4 regions of the Streptomyces sp. NPDC050732 genome follow, and region 3 is predicted to be linked to each of the others. Evidence: riboswitches for the same ligand, from Rfam matches in the RefSeq annotation. Region 3 holds a riboswitch; each other region holds the start of a gene.
What was found. A riboswitch is a leader RNA that binds a small molecule or an ion and turns the genes downstream of it on or off. The one in region 3 is predicted to bind cobalamin.
Positions count from the first base shown of each region.

Region 1: linked by a shared signal. The riboswitch ahead of AB0H82_RS28790 (ABC transporter substrate-binding protein) and the one ahead of AB0H82_RS25065 (ribonucleoside-diphosphate reductase subunit alpha) in region 3 are both predicted to bind cobalamin.
Region 2: linked by a shared signal. The riboswitch ahead of AB0H82_RS00505 (ABC transporter substrate-binding protein) and the one ahead of AB0H82_RS25065 (ribonucleoside-diphosphate reductase subunit alpha) in region 3 are both predicted to bind cobalamin.
Region 4: linked by a shared signal. The riboswitch ahead of AB0H82_RS09470 (energy-coupling factor ABC transporter permease) and the one ahead of AB0H82_RS25065 (ribonucleoside-diphosphate reductase subunit alpha) in region 3 are both predicted to bind cobalamin.

Region 1 covers NZ_JBFAHP010000036.1:74,524-80,278, reverse strand. Annotated here, with positions in the region: gene AB0H82_RS28810 (alpha/beta fold hydrolase) at 1-54, opposite strand, end outside; gene AB0H82_RS28805 (HAD family hydrolase) at 86-1,252, opposite strand; gene AB0H82_RS28800 (helix-turn-helix domain-containing protein) at 1,443-2,312, shown strand; gene AB0H82_RS28795 (VOC family protein) at 2,309-2,764, shown strand; cobalamin riboswitch at 2,762-2,947, shown strand; gene AB0H82_RS28790 (ABC transporter substrate-binding protein) at 3,073-4,077, shown strand; gene AB0H82_RS28785 (iron chelate uptake ABC transporter family permease subunit) at 4,128-5,135, shown strand; gene AB0H82_RS28780 (ABC transporter ATP-binding protein) at 5,132-5,755, shown strand, end outside.
Region 2 covers NZ_JBFAHP010000001.1:122,079-127,833, forward strand. Annotated here, with positions in the region: gene AB0H82_RS00480 (nicotinate phosphoribosyltransferase) at 1-752, opposite strand, end outside; gene clpS (ATP-dependent Clp protease adapter ClpS) at 845-1,159, shown strand; gene AB0H82_RS00490 (DUF2017 domain-containing protein) at 1,199-1,801, shown strand; gene AB0H82_RS00495 (amino acid permease) at 2,182-3,666, shown strand; gene AB0H82_RS00500 (M67 family metallopeptidase) at 3,753-4,175, shown strand; cobalamin riboswitch at 4,148-4,309, shown strand; gene AB0H82_RS00505 (ABC transporter substrate-binding protein) at 4,353-5,318, shown strand; gene AB0H82_RS00510 (iron ABC transporter permease) at 5,399-5,755, shown strand, end outside.
Region 3 covers NZ_JBFAHP010000029.1:43,311-49,065, forward strand. Annotated here, with positions in the region: gene mctP (monocarboxylate uptake permease MctP) at 1-1,193, shown strand, start outside; gene AB0H82_RS25060 (GNAT family N-acetyltransferase) at 1,274-1,774, shown strand; cobalamin riboswitch at 1,829-1,959, shown strand; gene AB0H82_RS25065 (ribonucleoside-diphosphate reductase subunit alpha) at 2,090-4,504, shown strand; gene AB0H82_RS25070 (ribonucleotide-diphosphate reductase subunit beta) at 4,504-5,526, shown strand; gene AB0H82_RS25075 (cytochrome P450) at 5,593-5,755, opposite strand, start outside.
Region 4 covers NZ_JBFAHP010000008.1:75,483-81,237, reverse strand. Annotated here, with positions in the region: gene AB0H82_RS09485 (ATP-binding cassette domain-containing protein) at 1-790, opposite strand, end outside; gene cbiQ (cobalt ECF transporter T component CbiQ) at 787-1,536, opposite strand; gene AB0H82_RS09475 (energy-coupling factor ABC transporter substrate-binding protein) at 1,543-1,950, opposite strand; gene AB0H82_RS09470 (energy-coupling factor ABC transporter permease) at 1,950-2,723, opposite strand; cobalamin riboswitch at 2,753-2,937, opposite strand; gene AB0H82_RS09465 (APH(3') family aminoglycoside O-phosphotransferase) at 3,041-3,856, opposite strand; partial or broken gene AB0H82_RS09460 (N-acetylmuramoyl-L-alanine amidase) at 3,954-4,191, opposite strand; gene AB0H82_RS09455 (MMPL family transporter) at 4,617-5,755, opposite strand, start outside.

The DNA.
Region 1 (5,755 bases), on a different contig from region 3:
GGGCAGCGCCTCGGCGCAGCTCAGCGTCTCACCGTCACAGGCGAAGGAGAACATGTCACCCATTCTGGGCCGTCAGTCGATCCGGTCAGCCGATCTGGTCCGGTGTGACCGTCAGCCACCGCTTGTCGGCGGTCACCTTCTGGCCCAGCTCGCGCTGCCGCTCGGCGTTCTTCTTCTTCATCCCGTCGAGCTGCTTCATGTACGCGTCCTTGCGGTTGACCCAGACGCGCACCCCGCCGTGCTCCACGTCGGCGGAGTGGAACAGCATCGGCCCGTCGCTGACCGGCGTGTCACCGGCCGCGAGGATCGGCTTCTGCCACTCGTCGATGTACGTGTTGATCGCCGCGGGCTTGCCCTCGTACCAGGTCAGCGGTGCCCACAGGTTCGGCGTCAGCTCGCGCTGCGCGAGCTTCTCGCGGTCCTTCTCGCCGAAGCGGCCCTCGGCGATCTCCTTGCGTGAGGTGGTCACCTCACCGGTCCTCCGGTCCTTCAGCTGCATCGAGACACCGATGACGTTCTGCGGCTTCACGCCGTAGCCGTACTTCGGGTCCGCGAGCACCATGCGCACCAGGTCCTCGGCGGCCGCGCTGACCACGTAGACCTCGATCCCGTGCGCCCGCAGCGTCTTGTACAGCTGCCGCATGCCGCGCGAGAACTCCGGCGCCCTCACCTCGGTCCTCGTGAGCTTCCCGTCCTCGTAGTACTCGGCGGGGATCGGCTTCCCGTACGCGAGGAGCTCGTCGACGTACCCCTTGAGCTCCTTCAGCGTGAAGCCGGAGAAGATCTGCGCGGCCCAGGGGTAACAGACCTGGTCGTCCACCTCGCACAGCCTGTTGTAGTAGCTGTAGAGGCTCTCCTTGTGCCCGGCCCTGTCCTTGAAGGGGATGACCTTCAGGGACGGGTCCATGGTCTTGCGGCTCAGGACGCCCTTCATCTCCAGGAAGGGCAGCAGCGACTCTTCGAGGTCGTTGCGGTACGTCGTGTTGTCCGCGTCGAAGACGGCGTACGCGCCCTTGTGGCCGTTCTCCGCGATGACCTTGCCGAGCTCCTTCGCGACGGGCTTCGGCCAGTGCGACAGCTCACGGGCGGTGGACACGGAGGTGTCGGCGGCGGTCGCCTCGCCCGTCGGCCACAGCGCGCCGCCCACGAGGACGGCGGCGGCCAGCGCCCCCGTGGCACCGATGACGGCCGGCTTGCCCTTTGCCCGTACTGCCCGCACTCCCCATACTGCCCGCACTCCCCGTACTGCCATGTCTCTACGTCCCTGCCGTTCCCTGAAAGCGATGCGCGGCCCCGTCCGGAGCGGCGCGCCATGCTATGGGCCAGGGCGCCCATTTCCCATGATCGAAGTCACCGGACGCGGAGGGTGTGGGGGAGGGCGTGCCGGGTAGCGGTGAGGGACCGCGCGACCCGTCCGGGCCCCGCCCCGCATACTGGAACGCATGGGCTCCCGTGAGTTCGTCCGGACCGTCCCGCGGCTCGACGGCATGGTCGTCTCCGCGGTCGGCTACCGCACCGCGGGACAGCGGCCCGCCCTGCACCGGGGCCTCCCGTCCCCGTATCTGACCTTGATCTTCTCGCTGGACGGGCCCATCGCCACCGGCGGCACCCCCGGCCAGGCCACGGGACCGGACGCGGCGCGCACCGACATCGTCCTGGGCGGCCTGCACCAGAGCCCCGCGTACGTCGTACAGCCCGAGCACGAGGCGGGCATCCAGCTCGCCGTGCACCCCCTCGCGGCCCGCCCGCTCCTCGGTCTGCCCGCCGCCGCGCTGGCCGGGCAGCTCGTCGTCGGCGGCACCGACGTCCTCGGCGACCGGGCCGCGGACCTCCGCGAGCGCCTGTGCGAGCTGGACCGGTGGGAGGACCGCTTCGCCCTGCTCTCCGGCTATCTGCGGCGGCGCGCGGCCGACGACCGCGCCGCCGGATCGGTACGCCCGGAGGTCGCCGAGGCCTGGGCGTGGCTGGCCCGGCACCGGGGCGCGGGCACCCTCGGCGGCCTGTCCCGGCACGTGGCGCTCAGCGAGCGCCGGCTGACCGCGCTGTTCCGCGCCGAGACGGGTCTCAGCCCCAAACAGGCCGCCCGCCTGATGCGTTTCCAGCACGCCAAGGCCGCCGTGGTGCGCGCCGTCGCAGCGGGCGGGCCGCCGGACCTCGCCCGGGTCGCCGCCGACACCGGCTACTACGACCACTCCCACCTCGTACGCGACTTCCAGCAGTACACGGAGGCGAGCCCCACCCGCTGGCTGGCCGAAGAGTGCCGGAATATCCAAGCCGGGTCGCACGGCGGCGGCGAAGAGTGGGAGACATGAACACCACACCTGACACCAAGCTCGCCCCCGCCGTCTGGCCGGCCCTGCAGGCCCAGGACGCCCCCGCCCTGATCGACTTCCTCGTCGGCACCGTCGGCTTCCTGCGCACTGCCGTCTACGAGGACGGCGGCCGCGTCGCCCACGCCCAGCTCGACTGGCCCGAGGGCGGCGGCATCATGCTCGGCTCGTACGACCCCGAGTCGGCGGCCGCGGCCTGCGGAAAGCCGGGCACTTCGGGCGCGTACGTGGTCACCGACCACGTGGACGCCCTGTACGCCCGCCTCACCGAGGCCGGCGTCAAGATCACCCGTGAGATCGAGGACAAGCCGTACGGCAGCCGCGAGTTCGCCATCGAGGACCCCGAGGGCAACCGCTGGTCCTTCGGCACCTACCGCGGCGAGCCGAGGCCCGCACCGGCCCAAGGCCCGGACGGGTCCCGCAAGGACGCGTGATAACTTGCGCAAGCCAGTCAAACCCACACCTGGGCCAGGGAATCCGGTGCGAATCCGGAACTGACGCGCAGCGGTGAGGGGGACGGGCGGGGCCACGGCCACTGGGCGTTCCAGGACGCCCGGGAAGGCGCCCCGCCCGGTCGATCCCGAGTCCGAAGACCTGCTGGCGCCTCCGCTCGCACACCGGGCGACGGAGGTCGTGACGCAGGCCAGGCTCCGCGTATGAGCCGCGAGACCCAAGGGATCACGTGTCCTCGACAGCCCGTATATGCCGTACGGCCCGTATATCCGCTCTGCTCTGTGCCGGAATGCTCACGCTCACCGCGTGCGGCGACGGCTCCTCGGGGAGGTCGGAGAAGTCGGCGGGCGGGAGCGCCGACGGCTATCCGGTGACCGTCGCCTCCTGCGGCAAGGAGGCGAAGGTCGACGCGCCGCCCCGGCGGGCCGTCTCCCTCGACCAGGGTTCCACGGAGATCCTCCTCTCCCTCGGCCTCGCCGACCGCATGGTCGGCACCGGTACGTGGACCGACCCGGTCCTGAAGAACCTGGAGAAGGACAACGCGAAGGTGGAGCGGCTCGCCGACCGCTACCCGGCGCTGGAGAAGGTCCTCTCCAAGGAGCCGGACTTCGTCAGTGCCTCCTTCCTCTACACGGTCGGCAAGGGCGGCGTCGCGGACCGTGCGAAGTTCACCGAGCTCGGCGTCCCCGTCTACGTCTCGCCCACCGACTGCGCGGGCAAGGACAACAACGGCGCCGGCGACGGCAAGCGCGTCAAGACCCTCACCATGGACACCGTCTACGGAGAGGTGCGCGACTTGGCGAAGGTCTTCCACGTCGAGAAGCGCGGCGAGAAGCTGGTCGCGGACCTGAAGGGCCGGGTCGCGAAGGCCACGAAGGACATCGACGGGGCGGCCGCCTCCGACGTGACGCTCCTGTACTGGTTCGCCAACTCCGACGCCCCCTACATGGCGGGCTGCTGCGGCGCGCCCGGCATCATCACCCGGGAGCTCGGCGCGAAGAACGTCTTCGACGACACCCGCGAGGAATGGCCCCAGATCAACTGGGAGACCGTCGCCGACCGCGACCCCGACGTCCTCGTCATCGGCGACCTCACGCGCAAGTCGCAGTCGGCCGAGAGCGCGGCGGCGAAGATCAAGTTCCTGGAGTCCAACCCGGCGACCAAGAACCTCACCGCCGTGAAGAAGAAGCGGTACGTCCTCCTCAGCGGCCAGGCCATGAACCCCACGATCCGCACGGTCGACGGCATCGAACAGGTCGCGGCGGGCCTGCGGAAATTCGGACTCGTCAAGTGACGGAGGCGGCACCCGTACTCGCCCCAGCGCCCACTCCCGTCTGGAAGGGTGTGCGGCACGGCCTCCTGTGGCTGGCCGGAGCCGCCGCGCTCGTCCTGTCCGTCTCCCTGGCCGTCACCATCGGCCCCGCGGACATCTCCGTGCCGGACGTGTGGGCGACCGTCGCCGCACACCTCGGCTGGGGCGAGAGCCCGCTCACCCCGATCAGGGACGGCATCGTCTGGAACCTGCGGATGCCGCGCACCCTGCTCGCCGCGGTCTGCGGCGCGGGCCTCGCGGTCTGCGGGGCGGTCATGCAGTCGCTGCTCCGCAACCCCCTCGCCGACCCGTTCGTGCTCGGGGTGTCGTCCGGGGCGTCCACGGGAGCGGTCGCGGTCGTCGTCCTCGGCGTCGGCGGGGGAGCGGTGTCCGTCTCGGCGGGCGCCTTCGCGGGCGCGCTCTGCTCCTTCGCGCTGGTCCTGCTCCTGAGCCACACGCTGGGCGACACGACGGACCGGGTCGTGCTGTCCGGCGTGGCGGCCATGCAGCTGTTCTCCGCGCTCACGTCGTTCGTCGTCCTCACGGCGGGCGACGCGGAGACCACCCGCGGCATCCTCTTCTGGCTCCTCGGCTCGCTGAGCGGGATCGGCTGGACGGACGTCTGGCTGTGCGGCGCGGTGCTCGTGGTGGCGCTGGTCGTCTGCCTCGGCCACGCCCGTACGCTCGACGCCTTCGCGTTCGGCCCGGAGGCCGCGGCGGCGCTGGGCGTCCGGGTGGCCCGCACCCGGCTCGTCCTGCTCTGCACGACCGCTCTCCTGACCGCGGCCCTGGTCAGCTCGGCGGGCGCCATCGGCTTCGTCGGCCTCGTCCTGCCGCACGCGGCCCGCGCGGTCGTCGGCTCCGGCCACGCCCGGCTCCTCCCGGTCACCGCGCTCGCCGGCGCGGTCTTCCTGGTCTGGGTGGACACGCTGGCCCGCACGGCCCTGCAGCCCCAGGAGGTCCCGGTCGGCGTGGTGACCTCGCTCATCGGCGTACCGGCGTTCGTGGCCGTGCTGTACCGGACGCGGAGGGCGTCATGACGTACGACGTACTCCTCCCCGACGCCCCGGGCCTGCGCGCCGACCGCGTCTCCCGGGAGGCGGGCGGGCGGCTCGTCGTCGACGGCGTCAGCCTCGCGCCGCCCGACGGCGCCATGGTGGGGCTCCTCGGCCCCAACGGATCCGGCAAGTCCACGCTCCTGCGCATCCTCGCGGGCGTCCTCGCCCCGGCCTCCGGAGTGGTCACCCTGGACGGCCGCCCGCTGCCCGACACGGGCCGCCGCGAGGTGGCGCGCCGGATCGCCGTGGTCGAGCAACACGCGTCGACCCAGGTCGAGTTGACCGTACGGGACGTCGTACGCCTGGGCCGCATCCCGCACCGCCGCGCGTGGTCGGCCCCCACGGCCCACGACGAGCGGGCCGTGCGCGAGGCCCTCGCGCGGGCCGGGCTCGCCGAGCGCGCGGGCCAGGCCTGGCACACGCTCTCCGGCGGCGAGCGCCAACGCGTCCAGATCGCCCGCGCGCTGGCCCAGGAACCCCGCGAACTCCTCCTCGACGAGCCCACCAACCACCTGGACATCCAGCACCAGTTGGACCTGCTGTCCCTGGTGGCGGAGCTCCCCGTCACCAGCGTCATCGCGCTGCACGACCTCAACCTGGCG
Region 2 (5,755 bases), on a different contig from region 3:
TCGACGGCCAGCCGGACGGCCTCGGTCACGTCGTAGGTGTCGACGAGCAGGGTGGTGCCGCGGCCGAGGGAGTCGACCTGGGCGCGGAACGCGTCGCGTTCGTTGTCGTGCAGCAGGGTGAAGGCGTGGGCGCTGGTGCCGACGGTCGGGATGCCGTAGCGGAAGCCGGCGGCCAGGTCGGAGGTGGTCGCGAAGCCGCCGACGTACGCGGCGCGGGCGGCGGCCACGGCGGCCAGTTCGTGGGTGCGGCGGGCACCCATCTCGATCAGCGGGCGGTCGCCGGCGGCCGAGGACATGCGGGAGGCGGCGGCCGCGATGGCCGAGTCGTGGTTGAGGATGGAGAGGATCACGGTCTCCAGGAGCACGCACTCCGCGAAGGAGCCCTCGACCCGCAGGATCGGCGATCCCGGGAAGTAGACCTCGCCCTCGGGGTAGCCCCAGATGTCGCCCTGGAAGCGGTAGCCGGAGAGCCATTCGAGGGTCGCCTCGTCGACGATGGCGCGCTCGCGCAGGAAGCCGAGGACGTCGGCGTCGAAGCGGAAGTTCTCGACGGCGTCCAGGACGCGGCCGGTGCCGGCCACCACGCCGTAGCGCCGCCCCTCGGGCAGTCTGCGGGTGAAGACCTCGAAGACCGAACGCCGGTCGCCGGTACCGGCCCGCAGCGCGGCCTGCAGCATCGTCAGCTCGTACTGGTCCGTGAAGAGCGCCGTCGACGGAACATCCACCGGCAGCCCAAGGTCCGCTGTGTTCATATGACGGATGCTACCCCCAATCTCGTCACTCTGACGATTTCAAGGGCCGGGAGGGGAGGCCATTTGTGCGAGGGCCCGTCCGGGGTGGCAGCATGGGGCAGGTGAGTACGGCTCCCGCAGAAATCACACGCCCGGAATCGGACGAGGAGACACTCGTCGTCCCCGAACCGGACGTCCCCTGGATCACGCTCGTGCACAACGACCCGGTCAACCTGATGAGCTACGTGACGTACGTGTTCCAGACGTACTTCGGGTACTCGAAGGAGAAGGCCACGAAGCTGATGATGGACGTGCACCAGAAGGGCCGTGCGGTCGTCTCCACCGGCACCCGCGAGGAGATGGAGCGCGACGTACAGGCCATGCACGGATACGGGCTGTGGGCCACCCTTCAGCAGGACCGCAAGTAGCGGACCGGAAGCAGCGGACCGGAAGTGGCGACGCATCTGATGCCAGGACAATTCGAAGCGATTCCAGGGGGCGGCGCCGCCGTCGCGCTCGACGAGGTCGAGGTCTCGATCATCCGCTCCCTCGCCGTGCAGCTCCTGGAGCTGATCGGTCCGGGGCCGGGCGGCGAGGTCTCCGACGACCCGCTCGCGGAGCTCTTCGCCGAGGGGCCGAGCGAGCCGCCGTCCGACCCGGTGATGAAGCGCCTGCTGCCCGACGCCTACGGCGGCCCCGGAAGCGAGGACGGGGCGAGCGACGCGGACGAACTCCGGGCGTACTCGGCGGAATTCCGCCGCTTCACGGAGAACGACCTGCGGGCCAAGAAGCGCGACGACGCCTTGGCCGTGATCCGCTCGCTCGACTCGATGACGGCGTCGGGCGAGGGCGGAGCTGTCCTGAAACTGTCGGTCGAGGAGTCGCGGCACTGGCTGGGAGCCCTCAACGACCTGCGCCTCGCGATCGGTACGCGCCTGGAGGTCAGCGACGAGGAGGACGCGGATCTGCTCTACCGGCTGCCGGACTCCGACCCCCGCAAGCCGATGGTGATGGCCTACCTCTGGCTGGGCGGACTGCAGGAAACGCTGGTCGGGACGTTGCTGGACTGAAGTCGGCGATAGTCGTTGCAGAGGACAGCGAATTTTGTTGTAGTGGACAGGTTGTGTTCACTCGCCGGCCGTTCGCTCAGCGGATGCTCAAATCCGGATAACGATCGCGTCACTTCATTGCCCGCCTTTGTGGCGCCGAGGGCGATTTGCCCGCTTCTTCTTGTGGCCTGCGTCACAGTTGGCTGATTCTGTCGCATTCCCTCACTGTTGCCACCGTGATAAATCTTCACGACCACTCGGTGACGCCACCCATGTCGCCGGGGGCGCTTCAGCCGGCAGACCGCCGGTAGCACTCCATTCGTATCCGGGGGGATCAGGACCTGGTCCGCAGCCACAACGCAGATGTGCGGGCGCGGATCAGCATGGAGAAAGGCGTCACCATGACCTCAGTGCAGGTCGAAGAGCACCACGACGAGCACGGCGGCAACGGTGTCGCGCAGGACGGCTCGTCCGGCGAGGGCTACCAGCGCGGGCTCGGAGCCCGGCAGATCCAGATGATCGCGATCGGCGGTGCCATCGGCACCGGCCTGTTCCTCGGCGCGGGCAAGGCCATTCACAAGGCCGGCCCCAGCCTCATCCTGGCGTACGCCATCGCGGGCCTCGTCATCTTCTTCATCATGCGGGCGCTCGGCGAGCTCCTCATGTACCGCCCCGTCTCGGGCTCCTTCTCGGAGTACGCCCGTGAGTTCATGGGCCCGTTCTTCGGATTCGTGACCGGCTGGACGTACTGGCTCTTCTGGGTCGTCACCGGCATCACCGAAGTGACAGCGGCCGCCCAGTACATGCAGTACTGGACACACGGATCCGTTCCACAATGGGCGTACGCGCTCATCTTCACGGTCATCCTGTACGGCGCGAACCTCATCTCCGTGAAGCTCTTCGGTGAGCTGGAGTTCTGGTTCTCGATGGTCAAGGTCACCGCCATCATCGGCATGATCCTGATCTGCATCGGCATCCTCACCATCGGCTTCTCCGACGCCGGTGACACCGCGACCGTCGCCCACCTGTGGAACCAGGGCGGCTTCTTCCCGAACGGCATCGGCTCCACGCTGATGACGCTGCAGATCGTGATGTTCGCCTTCCTCGCCGTCGAGCTCGTCGGCGTCACCGCGGGCGAGTCCAAGGACCCGAAGACCGTCCTGCCCAAGGCCATCAACACCGTGCCGTGGCGCATCGCCGTCTTCTACGTCGGCGCGCTCATCATGATCCTGTCGGTCGTGCCGTGGACGCACTTCCAGCCCGGCGTCTCGCCGTTCGTCGCCGCCTTCGAGAAGATGGGCCTCGGCGTCGGCGCCGCGATCGTGAACTTCGTGGTCCTCACCGCCGCACTCTCCTCCTGCAACTCCGGCATGTACTCCACCGGCCGCATGCTGCGCGACCTCGCGCTCAACGGCCAGGGCCCGAAGTTTTTCACCAAGCTCACGAAGAACGGCCTGCCGCTGATCGGCACCACGGCCTCCGCCGCGTTCATGCTGGTCGGCGTCTGGATCAACTACCAGTGGCCGGGCGAGGCGTTCAACTACGTCGTCTCCTTCGCCACCATCTCCGGCATGTGGGCCTGGATCATGATCCTGGCCTGCCAGATCCGCTACCGCCGCAAGGCCGACCGCGGCGAGCTGCCGCAGTCCACCTTCCGGGCCCCGGGCGCCCCGTACACCAGCTGGTTCGCCCTCCTCTTCATCGGCATGGTCATCGTGATGATGGGCGTCGACAAGGACGCGCGGATCTCGCTGTACGCCGCTCCGGTCTGGGCCGCGATCCTCGGTGTCTCCTACCTGGTCCTCAAGAGCCGCAACCCGCAGGCCGCGGCCTTCAACAAGCGGAAGGTCGGCCTCTCCGACAGCGACCGCGTCTCCAAGGACTGACCGGCACCCCAAGGCCGCTGTCCAGCATTCGGGCCCGCTCGTACCACACTCCGGTACGCGCGGGCCCCTCTGCTTATCCTGGCGCCATGCTGACCATCACCCAGGCCCTCCACGACCAGATCGTCGCGCACGCGCGCCAGGACCACCCCGACGAGGCGTGCGGCATGGTCGCGGGCCCGGCGGGCACCGGCCGCCCCGAGCGGTTCATCCCGATGCTCAACGCCGCGCGCTCGCCCACGTTCTACGAGTTCGACTCGGGCGACCTGCTCAAGCTCTACCGCGATCTCGACGACCGCGACGAGGAGCCGGTGATCATCTACCACTCGCACACCGCGACCGAGGCCTACCCCTCGCGCACCGACATCACGTACGCCAACGAACCCGGCGCCCACTACGTCCTGGTCTCCACGGCCGACACCGACGACGCGGGCCCCTTCCAGTTCCGCTCGTACCGGATCGTCGACGGCGAGGTCACCGAGGAAGAGGTAAAGGTCGTACAGGCATACTGAGCTTTACTCATGAGGGCGGCAGGACCCAGGAAGCCGGTGCGAACCCGGCACGGTCCCGCCACTGTGACCCCGTACCCGGCCGCGCAGGCCGGGGCGGGGGAAGTCAGGAACTGACCTGCCGCCTTCCTCCACACGACGCAGGGGACGCGGAAATCCCCTGGAGGAGGCAGTTCAGCCATGTCCCGCGCCCTTCGCGTACTCACCGCCGCGGCCCTGCTGGCCCCGCTCGCCGCATGCTCCGCCTCATCCGGTGGCGACGACTCGGGAAAGCCCGCCGCCAAGGCCGCCGGGTTCCCGTACACCGTCACCAACTGCGGTGTGAAGACCACGTACGACGCGCCTCCGAAGCGCGCCGTCACCATGAACCAGCACACCACCGAAGTGATGCTGGAACTCGGCCTGAAGGACCACATCGCCGGCACGGCCTACCTCGACGACAAGGTCCTCCCGAAGTATGAGAAGGCCTACAAGTCGGTCCCCGTGCTCGCCAAGGAGTACCCCTCCTACGAGAAGCTGCTCGCCGCCAACCCCGACTTCGTCTACGGCGGTTACGCCAGCGCCTTCCTCGCCGGCGACGGCCGCAGCCGCTCGGCGCTCGCCAAGTCCGGCATCGAAAGCCGCCTCAACGTAGAGGGCTGCGCCGAGCGCGCCCTCACCATGGACGACGTCTACCGCGAGGTCCGTGAGGTCGGCGCCACCTTCGGTGTGCGCGGGCGCGCCGAGACATGGGTGAGCGGGGCGAAGCGCGAACTGGGCGCCACGGCGAAGAAGGCACAGAGCGAGAAGCCGGCCCCCGTCTTCGTCTACGACAGCGGTGACAAGACGGCGTTCACGGCCGGCGGCCGCGGCATCGGCAACGACATCATCGAGCGGGCAGGCGGCCGCAACGTCTTCGCCGACGTCGACAAGTCCTTCAGTGACGCGTCCTGGGAGAAGGTCGTCGAGCGCCGCCCCGAGGTCATCCTGATCCTCGACTACGGCGCCACGACCGTCGCTCAGAAGAAGAAGCGCCTCCTGGAGGACCCGGCCCTCAAGGACGTCCCGGCCGTCAAGAACAAGCGCTTCGCGGTGCTGCGGCTGTCGGACATGGTCACGGGAGTACGAGCACCCGAGGCGGTGAGGAAGCTGGCGGCACAGCTGTGAGCGCGCTGCGGGAGTTTCAGCCCGTCCGGCGTTTGAGGACGAGCCCGAAGGGCGACAGACGGGGGCCACGGGGGCGGCACCTGGCCGTCCTGACGGTACTCACTGCCGCCCTCGTCGCGGCGACGATCGCCGGCCTGGCGCTCGGCTCCGTCCGCATCCCGCCGAGCCAGGTCGTCGAGATCCTGTCGGGCCGCGCGGAACCCTCCCCGTTCCGCACCATCGTGCTCGACGTGAGACTCCCCAGGGTCATCCTGGGGGCCACCGTGGGCGCCGGGCTCGCCGTCATCGGCACCGTGCTGCAAGCCCTCGTCCGCAACCCCCTCGCCGACCCGTTCCTGCTCGGCGTCTCCTCGGGCGCCTCCGTCGGCGCGGTCTGCGCGATCGTCCTCGGCGGCGTCTTCGGCCTCGGCGCCGCCCTGTCGACCGCCGTCACGATC
Region 3 (5,755 bases):
TCCAACTGGTCGGCATCCAGGCCGTCCTGGACGTCATGGGGATCGGCGGCGGACCCGACACCAACTGGTTCATCAAGGACCTGCCGCTGCTGATCGCGTTCGCGGTGCTCGCCGCCTACACGTACTCGTCGGGGCTGCGCGCGCCCGCACTGATCGCGTTCGTGAAGGACGGCCTGATCTACCTCGTCATCGTCGTCGCGATCATCTACATCCCGATCAAGCTCGGCGGCTTCGACGACATCTTCGCCACGGCGGGCGAGGCGTTCTCGCAGACCAACCCGGCGACCGACAAGCCGCGCGGCGCGCTCGCCCCGCCGGAGGCCGGTCAGTGGACGTACGCGACGCTGGCGCTCGGCTCGGCCCTCGCGCTCTTCATGTACCCGCACTCGATCACGGCGACGCTCTCCTCCAAGAGCCGCGACGTGATCCGCCGCAACACCACGATCCTGCCCCTGTACTCCCTGATGCTGGGCCTGCTCGCGCTGCTCGGCTTCATGGCGATCGCGGCCGGGGTCAAGGTCGAGAACGGCCAGCTGGCGATCCCGCAGCTCTTCGAGGACATGTTCCCCGACTGGTTCACGGGTGTCGCCTTCGCCGCGATCGGCATCGGCGCGCTCGTCCCGGCCGCCATCATGTCCATCGCGGCCGCGAACCTCTTCACCAGGAACATCTACAAGGACTTCCTCAAGCCCGACGCGACGCCCGAGCAGGAGACCAAGGTCTCCAAGCTGGTCTCGCTCATGGTGAAGGTGGGCGCCCTCGTCTTCGTCCTCGGCATGGACAAGACCGTCGCGATCAACTTCCAGCTCCTGGGCGGCATCTGGATCCTGCAGACGATGCCCGCGCTGGTCGGCGGCCTGTTCACCCGGTGGTTCCACCGCTGGGCGCTGCTCGCGGGCTGGGCGGTCGGCATGGTCTACGGCACGCTCGCCGCGTACGGCGTCGCCTCGCCCACGCAGAAGCACTTCGGCGGCTCCTCCGACACGATCCCCGGCATCGGCGAGATCGGCTACATCGGCCTCACCGCGTTCGTCCTGAACGTGGTCGTGACCGTGGTCCTCACCTTCGTCCTGAAGGCGCTGAAGGCCCCCGAGGGCATCGACGAGACGTCGCCGGAGGACTACACGGCGGACGCGGGCGACCCCGGCGTCATCCAGGAACTGCCGAAGGCGACGGCGGGCGCCGGGCACTGAACCACCCCCTCCCGCACGTGACATGGGCCGCCGGAAAAACCGGCGGCCCTTTGTCGTACTCCTGTTGCACACTTCGCCCCATGGACTTCACGATCACCATCAGAGGGGCGCACCCCGAGGAGTACGAGGCGCTCGGCGACCTCACCGCACAGGCCTATCTCGACGGCGGACACCTGGACTTCGGGGTGGAGGACCCCTATCTCGCGGTGCTGCGCGACGTGCCGGCGCGGGCGGCGGCGGCCGAGGTCCTGGTGGCCGCGGCGGACGGGAAGATACTCGGCTGCGTCACCTATGTGCCGGCCGGCGGCCCGATGGCCGACATCGCGCGGGCCGACGAGGCGGAGATCCGCATGCTGGCCGTCTCCCCCGGGACGCGGGGCCGGGGTGTGGGCGAGGCGCTCGTACGGGAGTGCGTGCGGCGCGCCGGGGAGGCGGGCCGCAGCGCGCTCGTCCTGTCCACGCAGACCTCCATGCACGCCGCCCACCGGCTGTACGAGCGCCTCGGCTTCGTGCGGACGCCCGAGCGCGACTGGCGGCCGATCGAGACGGTGCCGCTGCTGACGTACGCCTTGAAGCTCTAGGCCTCGGGCTCGCGGGCCGACACAAGATGTGGGCCCGCTTCAGGAGCGCGGCACAAGATGTATGCTCATGCTCGCTGTCGCCGCAGGGGAATCCGGTGCAAGTCCGGAACTGTCCCGCAACGGTAGACGTGTACGCATTTGTCGTGCGCGGAGTCCGAAGACCTGCCGACAGTGCACCCGTGCCGTCCGGCCCGGGTGCCGACCGTCCGGGCCTCGTGGAATGGGCCGGTGGACGCGGTACGCCGCCCTGCCCGGGTGCGCCCGTGTGTGCCGTCCCCTCCCCCAGGCCCAGAGCCGAGCGAGGGAGAGCTCCACGTGACCATCGCGCCTGCCGAACCTGCGTCAGCGCTGTCACCGCAGCCCATCGACAGCACCGAGGGTGCCGACGGACCGGGGGCCGCGCTGCTGCGGACCCTGACCGACCTCACCGCCGACCTCCCCGACACCGACCCCGGCCGGGTCGCCGCCGCCGCGCTGCGCGGCCGGTCGGCCAGAGCCGACGAGGCGGAGCTGCGCGAGCTGGCGACCGAGGCGGCCGCGGGGCTCATCTCCGAGGACCCGGCGTACTCGAAGCTCGCCGCCCGGCTGCTCACCCTCTCCATCGCCGCCGAGGCGGCGTCACAGGGCGTGCGCTCCTTCACCGAGTCGGTCGCCGTCGGCCACCGCGAGGGCCTGATCGCCGACCGCACGGCGTCCTTCGTCACCGCGCACGCGGCCCGGCTCGACGCGCTCGTGGAGGCCGCGCTCGCCGACGGCGCCGACCTCCGCTTCGGCTACTTCGGCCTGCGTACCCTGCACAGCCGCTATCTGCTGCGCCACCCGATCACGCGGCAGGTCATCGAGACGCCGCAGCACTTCATGCTGCGCGTGGCGAGCGGCCTCGCGGAGGACGGGAGCTCCCGCGCGCTGGACGAGGTCGCCGCGCTCTACGGCCTGATGAGCCGCCTGGACTACCTGCCGTCCTCGCCGACGCTCTTCAACTCCGGCACCCGCCACCCGCAGATGTCGTCCTGCTACCTCCTCGACTCCCCGCTGGACGAGCTCGACTCGATCTACGACCGCTACCACCAGGTCGCGCGGCTCTCGAAGCACGCGGGCGGCATCGGTCTTTCGTACTCCCGCATCCGCTCCAGGGGTTCGCTGATCCGCGGGACGAACGGGCACTCCAACGGCATCGTGCCGTTCCTGAAGACCCTGGACGCCTCGGTCGCCGCCGTGAACCAGGGCGGCCGGCGCAAGGGCGCGGCCGCGGTCTACCTGGAGACCTGGCACTCCGACATCGAGGAGTTCCTTGAGCTGCGCGACAACACGGGCGAGGACCAGCGGCGCACGCACAACCTCAACCTCGCGCACTGGATCCCCGACGAGTTCATGCGCCGGGTCGCCGCCGACCAGGAGTGGTCGCTGTTCTCGCCGTCCGACGTGCCCGAGCTCGTCGACCTGTGGGGCGAGGAGTTCGACACGGCGTACCGGAAGGCGGAGGCCGCCGGGCTCGCGAAGAAGACCATGCCGGCCCGGGACCTGTACGGCCGCATGATGCGCACCCTCGCGCAGACCGGCAACGGCTGGATGACGTTCAAGGACGCCGCCAACCGCACCGCCAACCAGACCGCGGAGCCCGGCCACACCGTGCACTCCTCGAACCTCTGCACGGAGATCCTGGAGGTGACGGACGACGGGGAGACGGCCGTCTGCAACCTGGGCTCGGTGAACCTCGGCGCGTTCGTGGACCCGGCCGCCCAGGACATCGACTGGGAGCGGCTCGACGACACCGTCCGCACCGCCGTCACCTTCCTCGACCGCGTCGTCGACATCAACTTCTACCCGACCGAGCAGGCCGGCCGCTCCAACGCCAAGTGGCGCCCGGTGGGCCTCGGCGCCATGGGCCTGCAGGACGTCTTCTTCCAGCTGAAGCTGCCCTTCGACTCCCCCGAGGCGCGCGCCCTCTCCACGCGGATCGCCGAGCGGATCATGCTCGCCGCCTACGAGGCGTCCGCCGGGCTCGCCGAGCGCAACGGGCCGCTCCCCGCCTGGGAGAAGACCCGCACCGCCCGCGGCGTGCTGCACCCCGACCACTACGGCGTCGAGCTGACCTGGCCGGAGCGCTGGGCCGCGCTGCGCGAACGCATCGCCACCACCGGCATGCGCAACTCGCTGCTGCTCGCCATCGCGCCGACCGCGACCATCGCGTCCATCGCGGGCGTCTACGAGTGCATCGAGCCGCAGGTCTCCAACCTCTTCAAGCGCGAGACGCTGTCCGGCGAGTTCCTCCAGGTCAACGCCTATCTGGTGGAGGAGCTGAAGCGGCTCGGCGTGTGGGACGCGCAGACCCGGGAGGCGCTGCGCGAGGCCAACGGCTCGGTGCAGGGCTTCGACTGGATCCCCGAGGACGTGCGTGCGCTGTACCGCACGGCGTGGGAGCTCCCGCAGCGCGGCCTGATCGACATGGCCGCCGCGCGCACCCCGTTCCTCGACCAGGCGCAGTCCCTGAACCTGTTCCTGGAGACGCCGACCATCGGCAAGCTCTCCTCGATGTACGCGTACGCCTGGCAGTCGGGCCTGAAGACCACGTACTACCTGCGCTCGCGCCCCGCCACCCGCATCGCCCGCGCCGCCGGCGGCTCCCAGACCGCCGCCACCGCCCCCGCCCCCGTCCCCGCGCAGGCCACGGCCGAAGAGGCCGTCGCCTGCTCCCTGGAAAACCCCGAGTCCTGCGAGGCCTGCCAGTAATGAGCACGACGACCAACAGCGAGAAGAACCTCCTCGACCCGGGCTTCGAGCTGACCCTGCGCCCCATGCGCTATCCCGACTTCTACGAGCGCTACCGGGACGCGATCAAGAACACCTGGACCGTCGAGGAGGTCGACCTCCACTCGGACGTCGCCGACCTGGCGAAGATGACGCCCGAGGAGCAGCACCTGATCGGCCGGCTCGTCGCGTTCTTCGCGACCGGCGACTCGATCGTCTCCAACAACCTCGTGCTCACGCTCTACAAGCACATCAACTCCCCCGAGGCGCGGCTCTACCTGAGCCGCCAGCTCTTCGAGGAGGCCGTGCACGTCCAGTTCTATCTGACGCTGCTCGACACCTACCTGCCCGACCCCGAGGACCGGGCCGCCGCGTTCGACGCGGTGGAGGAGATCCCCTCCATCCGGGAGAAGGCGCAGTTCTGCTTCAAGTGGATGGACTCGGTCGAGAAGCTGGACCGCCTGGAGACGCAGGCCGACCGCCGCCGCTTCCTGCTGAACCTGATCTGCTTCGCCGCGTGCATCGAGGGCCTCTTCTTCTACGGCGCCTTCGCGTACGTCTACTGGTTCCGCAGCCGCGGTCTGCTGCACGGTCTGGCGACCGGCACCAACTGGGTGTTCCGTGACGAGACGATGCACATGAGCTTCGCCTTCGACGTGGTCGACACCGTGCGCAAGGAGGAGCCCGAGCTCTTCGACGACGCGCTCCAGACGCAGGTCACGGACATGCTGAAGGAGGCCGTGGAGGCCGAGCTGCAGTTCGCGCGCGACCTGTGCGGCGACGGCCTGCCGGGCATGAACACCGACTCCATGCGCGCGTACCTGGAGTGCGTCGCCGACCAGCGTCTGCAGCGCCTCGGCTTCGCGCCGGTCTACGGCTCCGAGAACCCCTTCTCCTTCATGGAGCTGCAGGGCGTGCAGGAGCTGACCAACTTCTTCGAGCGGCGGCCTTCGGCGTACCAGGTCGCGGTCGAGGGCTCGGTCTCCTTCGACGACGAGTTCTAGACGAGTTTTGACCTGTTGCGGTGTGCCCGCCCCGCCCTTCGTCGGGCGGGGCGGGCACACGTGCGGTCAGCGCGGCACGGCCCGCAGGACGAGCCGCTTCGGGTGCAGGGTGATGCCGACCTGGGTGCGTGCGTCGGTCTCCTCGACCGGCTCCAGGCGCCACTTCGGGACCACCGTCCCCAGGATCAGGGCGAGTTCGGCCAGGCTGAAGTGGTCGCCGGGGCACTTC
Region 4 (5,755 bases), on a different contig from region 3:
GCAGCAGCTCGCCGACGGCGATGCCCCACGGCAGGTGCAGCCCGGCCGCGGCCAGGAGGTCCCGCCGGGCCAGCGTCTCGGCCACCGGTCCCGTCCGCACCCCGGAGGGTGTGAGCAGCGCCGCGTCGTCGGCCCAGCGCAGGGCCAGATCGACGTCATGGGTCGCCATGACCACGGTCGTCCCGGCGTCCCGCAGCCGCCGCAGGGTGGCGAGGAGGCGTTCCTGGCCGTCGGGGTCGAGGCCCGCGGTCGGCTCGTCGAGGATGAGCACGCGGGGGCGCATCGCCACGGCTCCGGCGATGGCGGTCCGCTTCCGCTGGCCGTAGGAGAGCAGATGGGTGGGCCGGTCGGCGAGGGCGGCGATGTCGAGGGCGGCGAGCGCCTCGGCGACCCGGGCCCGGACCTCGGTGTCGGACAGGCCGAGGTTCAAGGGGCCGAAGGAGACGTCCTGTTCGACCGAGGCGGCGAACAGCTGGTCGTCCGGGTCCTGCACCACCAGCTGCACGGTCGTGCGCAGCCGGGTCAGGCCCTTGCGGCCGTACGTGACGGGGACGCCCTCGACCGTCAACTCGCCGGAGGCGGGCCGCAGGCCGCCGCTGAGCAGTCGCATGAGGGTGGTCTTGCCGCTGCCGTTGCGGCCGAGCAGGGCGAGGGCACGGCCCTCGACGACATCGAAGTCCAGGCCGCTGAGCACGGTGGGCCCGTCCTCGTACGCGTAGGACACCGCGCGGAGAGCGACCAAGGGCCGACCCGGGGTGCTCGTGGCACTCGTGGCACCCGTGGTGCTCATGGAAGGAACCTTTCCAGTACGAGGGTCAGGGCCACCAGGCCCATGAGGAGTGCCGCGCCCGCGGCGATGAAGGGCCGGGAGATGCGGGCCTCGGGCACGAGGACGCGCAGGGTGCCGTCGTAGCCGCGCCCGGCGAGCCCGGCCTGCAGCCGGCTCGCCCGGTCGAAGGCGCGCACGAACGCGGTGGCGCCGAGACCGGCGAGCGAGCGCCAGGTGGCGGCACGCGTGGTGTGGCCGAGCCGGGCGGCCTGCGCCTGCCGGATCCGGCCCATGGAGTCCAGGAGCAGGAAGCTCATCCGGTACGTGACGAGTGCCACGTCCACGACCGGCGCGGGCACCCCCGCCTTCACCAGGCGGGGCAGCAGGTCCGACATGGGTGTGGTGAAGGCGAACAGGAGCACGCCGAGCGAGGCCGCGGAGGTCCGCAGGAGCAGACCGCCCGCGCGCGCCGGGCCGCCGTCCGCGAACGCCACGAACCCGTCGGGGCCGCCGACCTGGACGAGCAGGGTCAGTGCGCCGGTCACGCAGAAGCCGAGCGGCACGCGGTAGGCGCGCCACAGCTTGCCGGGCGGCACGCCCGCCGGGCCGAGCAGCAGGGCGAGCGCGGCGACCAGCACCAGGACGGCGCCCGGCCAGGGCGGCAGCGAGATCGCCAGGACGGTGAGGCCGATACCGAGCACGGCCTTGTCCACGGGATGCCGGCGGCGCCAGCGACTGCTGTGCGCCGCCGCGTCGATGGGCAGCACGCCGGGTCAGACCCGCTCGGTCCCGGGCCGGGGGCCGCCCGCGTCGACCGGCTCGTCGGAGCCGTCCGACGCCTCCAGCCTTGCCGCCTCCGGCTGGTCCGCTTCCGTGCGCGCCTGTTCCGCGCCCTGGCGGCGGCCCTTGCGCAGCCCGAAGTAGTAGGCGAGGACGCCCGCGCCGATGGCCGCCTGGAGGGCGAACAGCGCCGACTCGACTTCGCCGGACGGGGGTTCGTACAGCGGTGAGAACCACGGTTCGTAGTCCGGTTCGATCTCGGTGATCGCCGTCTCGGCCTGGGCGTCGGCACCGGCGAACGGCTCTTCCTCGTCGTCGCCGAGGCCGAGCGCCAGGGGCAGCACCGCGAGCGCGGCGACGATGAGGAGCAGCAATGTGTTGATCTTCGCGTTCCGGCTCATCAGGCGCTGGCCCCCGTCTGCGTCTCGGACGTCTCGGATGTCTTGGACGTCTCGGTGGTCTTCGGCGTCCCGGTCGTGTCGGGCGTCTCGGGCGTCGTGGCGCTTCGCTTGCCCCGCAGCAGTACGCCGAGGCGGGTGAGTTCGCCCTTGCTGGACTGCACGAGCAGGCGCATCACCAGGACGGTGAGCAGGCCCTCGCTGACCGCCAGGGGGATCTGGGTGACGGCGAAGATGCCGCCGAACTTGCCCAGGGCGCCCAGGAATCCGCTGCCGGGGTCGGGGAACGCCAGGGCCAGCTGGACGCTGGTGACGCAGTACGTGGTCAGGTCGGCGACGAACGCCCCGAAGAACACGGTGACCATGAGCGGCACGTCGTACCGCCTGAGGAGCCGGTAGACCGCGTAACCCGCCCAGGGGCCGATGATCGCCATGGAGAACACGTTGGCGCCCAGGGTGGTGAGTCCGCCGTGGGCGAGCAGCAGTGCCTGGAAGAGCAGGGTGATGGTGCCGAGCACCGTCATGATCGGTGGCCGGAACAGGATCGCCCCGAGCCCGGTCCCCGTCGGGTGCGAGCAACTGCCCGTCACCGAGGGGATCTTCAACGCGGAAAGGACGAACGTGAAGGCCCCGGAGGCACCGAGGAGCAGTGTGCTCTCCGGGTGCTCCTTGACTTCACGGGTCAGGGAGCGGACTCCGTGGACGACGAACGGCGCGGACGCTACGCCCCAGGCGATCGCGTGCGCCGGCGGGAGGAAACCCTCGGCTATGTGCATGGCTCAGCAGACCCTCTCCAGCACCTCGTGGATGGACAACGTGCCTTGGCCGGTCTCCTGGCTGACGGGTCGTACCGACCGGACTCCGCCTTCCCGGGTACGTGTGCACCCAGTGGCTGCCGCTAGGGCTGGAGCCGGACTTCCCGATCACAGTGGCGAGGGCCGCACCGGCATCACACCGGATTTCCCGAGCACCAAGGCGTGGTGACACTAGTGCGCAAAGATCTGCCTGACAACTTGCGCGGTGGTCGCGGCGGTGGCACACCCGAGCGCACACCACCACCGCGTACGCCCCTGCTCAGAGGCCGTCCGCCCGGTCAGAAGAATTCGTCGAGCAGCCGGTAGAAGTCCAGTTTCCCCTTGTCGGCCTCGACCGCCGCCCGCTCCTCGTACCGCCGCAGGAACCGTTCGGCACACCCGGGCCCGAACCAGGGGTCCTCCTCGTGCGTCAACTCCCGCAGCAGGATGGCGAGATCGGTGTGCCGGTCCGCCCTGCCGAGCCGGGCGACGTCGATGACTCCGGTGACGCGGCAGGTGCCGGGGTCGAGCAGGACGTTCTCCGGGGTGAGGTCGCCGTGGGTGACGACCGGGTCCTCCGCCGCCGGGCGGGTGCGGCGCAGCTCGTCGAGGAGGCGCTGCCCGGTCCAGCCGGCGCGATCCTCGTCGAGGTCGTCCAGGTCCAGGAGGTTCTCGGCCACATTGCGGGCGGCCTGCTCCATGGTGACCGGCAGGGTGCGGTCGAACGGGCAGCCCTCCGGGGGCAGTCGGTGCAGGGCCACGGCGAGGTCGGCGAGCGACTCGGCCACCGCGAACCGCTGCTCCGGTGGCCACTCGTCGGCGGCCGGCCTGCCGGGCACCGCCTCCGTCACCAGCCATGCCACGTGGTCGTCGGCGCCCCGCTCGACGATGCGCGGCACGGGGATGCCCCGGCCGGCGAGCCAGGCCAGGCGGTCGGCCTCGCCCGGCAGGTCGGAGGGCGAGCCGTCGTACGTGACCGGGGCGGTCTTCACGTACAACTCGGGTTCGCTCGCGCCCGTTCCGGTGAGGTGGTGCACCTCGGCGCCCGACGCGCCGTCCGTCGCGGGGGTCCATCGGTACGCGGCGTACCTCCGCCGCAGCTCGCTGCTCATGATCGGCATCATGGCAGGCGGCTCCCCGCGGCTCCCACTCGATATTTCGGGGGGGCGTTGCTCCATTGCCGATGCGAACGTCAACGGTTCGCGGCGAAGGTCATCTCCCCTGGAGCCGGGCGGCGGCTTCTCTGGTCGCCGGCATCTCGGCGCTCAGGGGCACGCCGGGGCAGAACGTGGCGTAGCCGTCCTTGTGGGCCGCGACCGTGTGGAAGACCGCCTGGGTCGACGCCCGCGAGGCCGAGCTTCCAGCCAGCGAGCGCCGCGACGCCCGTCGAACCCCGGTTGAAGCCCCGCGCGTGCGCCCCGACGACAGGCTTGTCGATGCCGCCCGCGCGCTGCGCGGGGGCGCCGCGCGGAACGCCGCGTACGACGAGGGCACCGGGCGCGCGGGCCGAGCGGCGGCGGGCATGACGGAGCGGTGTCCGGGGACGGTCGTCGGAGGGAGGTTCCGCGGTCGTCGGCGGGCACCGCGGGGTCGACGCCTGCCGCGCAGGCCAGCAGCAGGCCGACGGCCGTCGCACCGGGCAGCACCCCCAGCGCGCCGCGCAGGGCGTGGGGCACCCGCGACGCGGACCGCGCGGGGAGGACACACATGGTGTCAGCTTCCGGCCGGCGCGCCCGGACGGCTGCGGCAGTCGGCGCAACCGGCGGGACCCGTCGGCGGACGCGGGGAAAAAGAACCGGGCGGGCCGGCCGGGACGCTCCCCCACTGGTCAGTGGGGGTGTCCCGGCCGGCCCGCCCGTGCGGGGCGGCGGTGTGTCACCGGCCCACGGGTGCGAGCTCCCGGTCCGTCTCGGCGTCCGGCGAACCGGTGTCACCGAGGTTCTTGTGGAGCTTCTCGCCCTCCACGTCCACGTTCGGCAGCGCCTTGTCCAGCCAGCGCGGCAGCCACCAGGCGGCCTTGCCGAGCAGCGCGAGGACCGCCGGCACGATCGCCATGCGGACGACGAAGGCGTCGAAGAGGACGGCGACGGCCAGGCCGAAGCCCATCATCTTGATCATGTCGTCGTTCTCCATGATGAAGCCGGAGAAGACGCTGATCATGATGACCGCGGCCGCGGCCACGACCCGTCCGCCGTGGGTGAAGCCGGTGACGACCGACTCGCCTGGGCGCGCCCCGTGGACGTACGCCTCGCGCATCCGCGTCACGAGGAAGACCTCGTAGTCCATCGCCAGGCCGAAGACCACACCGATCATGAAGATCGGCATCATGCTCATGATCGGGCCCGGCTGGTCGACGCCCACGACGTCCGCGAGCCAGCCCCACTGGAAGACCGCGACGACGGCGCCGAGGGCGGCGGCCACCGAGAGCAGGAAGCCGAGCGCCGCCTTGAGCGGGACCAGGATCGAGCGGAAGACCAGCATCAGGAGCAGGAAGGCCAGGCCGACGACGAGACCGAGGTAGGGCAGGAGTGCGTCGTCCAGGGTCTGCGAGAAGTCGATGGTCATCGCGGTCTGGCCGGTGACCAGGATCTCGGAGCCGGTGTCGGACCCGATGCCGTCGGCGGTCGAGCGGATCGTCTTGACCAGTTCCTCGGTGTCGTGGTCGCTCGGTCCGGTCTCCGGGACGACGTTCATGATCGCGGTGTCCCCGGCCTTGTTGGGCTGGGCGGGCGTCACCGCGGCGACGCCGTCGATCTTGGCGATCGAGTCGCCGACGGTCTTGGCGGCTCCCGCCACGTCGGCGTCCTTGCTGATGGTGACCATCAGCGGGCCGTTGAAGCCGGCGCCGAAGGACTCCGACAGCATGTCGTACGCCTTGCGCTGGGTGGTGTCCGGCGCGGACGAGCCCTCGTCGGGCAGGCCGAGTTCCAGGCTGGCGGCCGGGACGGCCACGGCACCGAGGCCGATGACGGCGACGAGGAGCACGGAGAGCGGGTGGCGCAGTACGAAGCGCG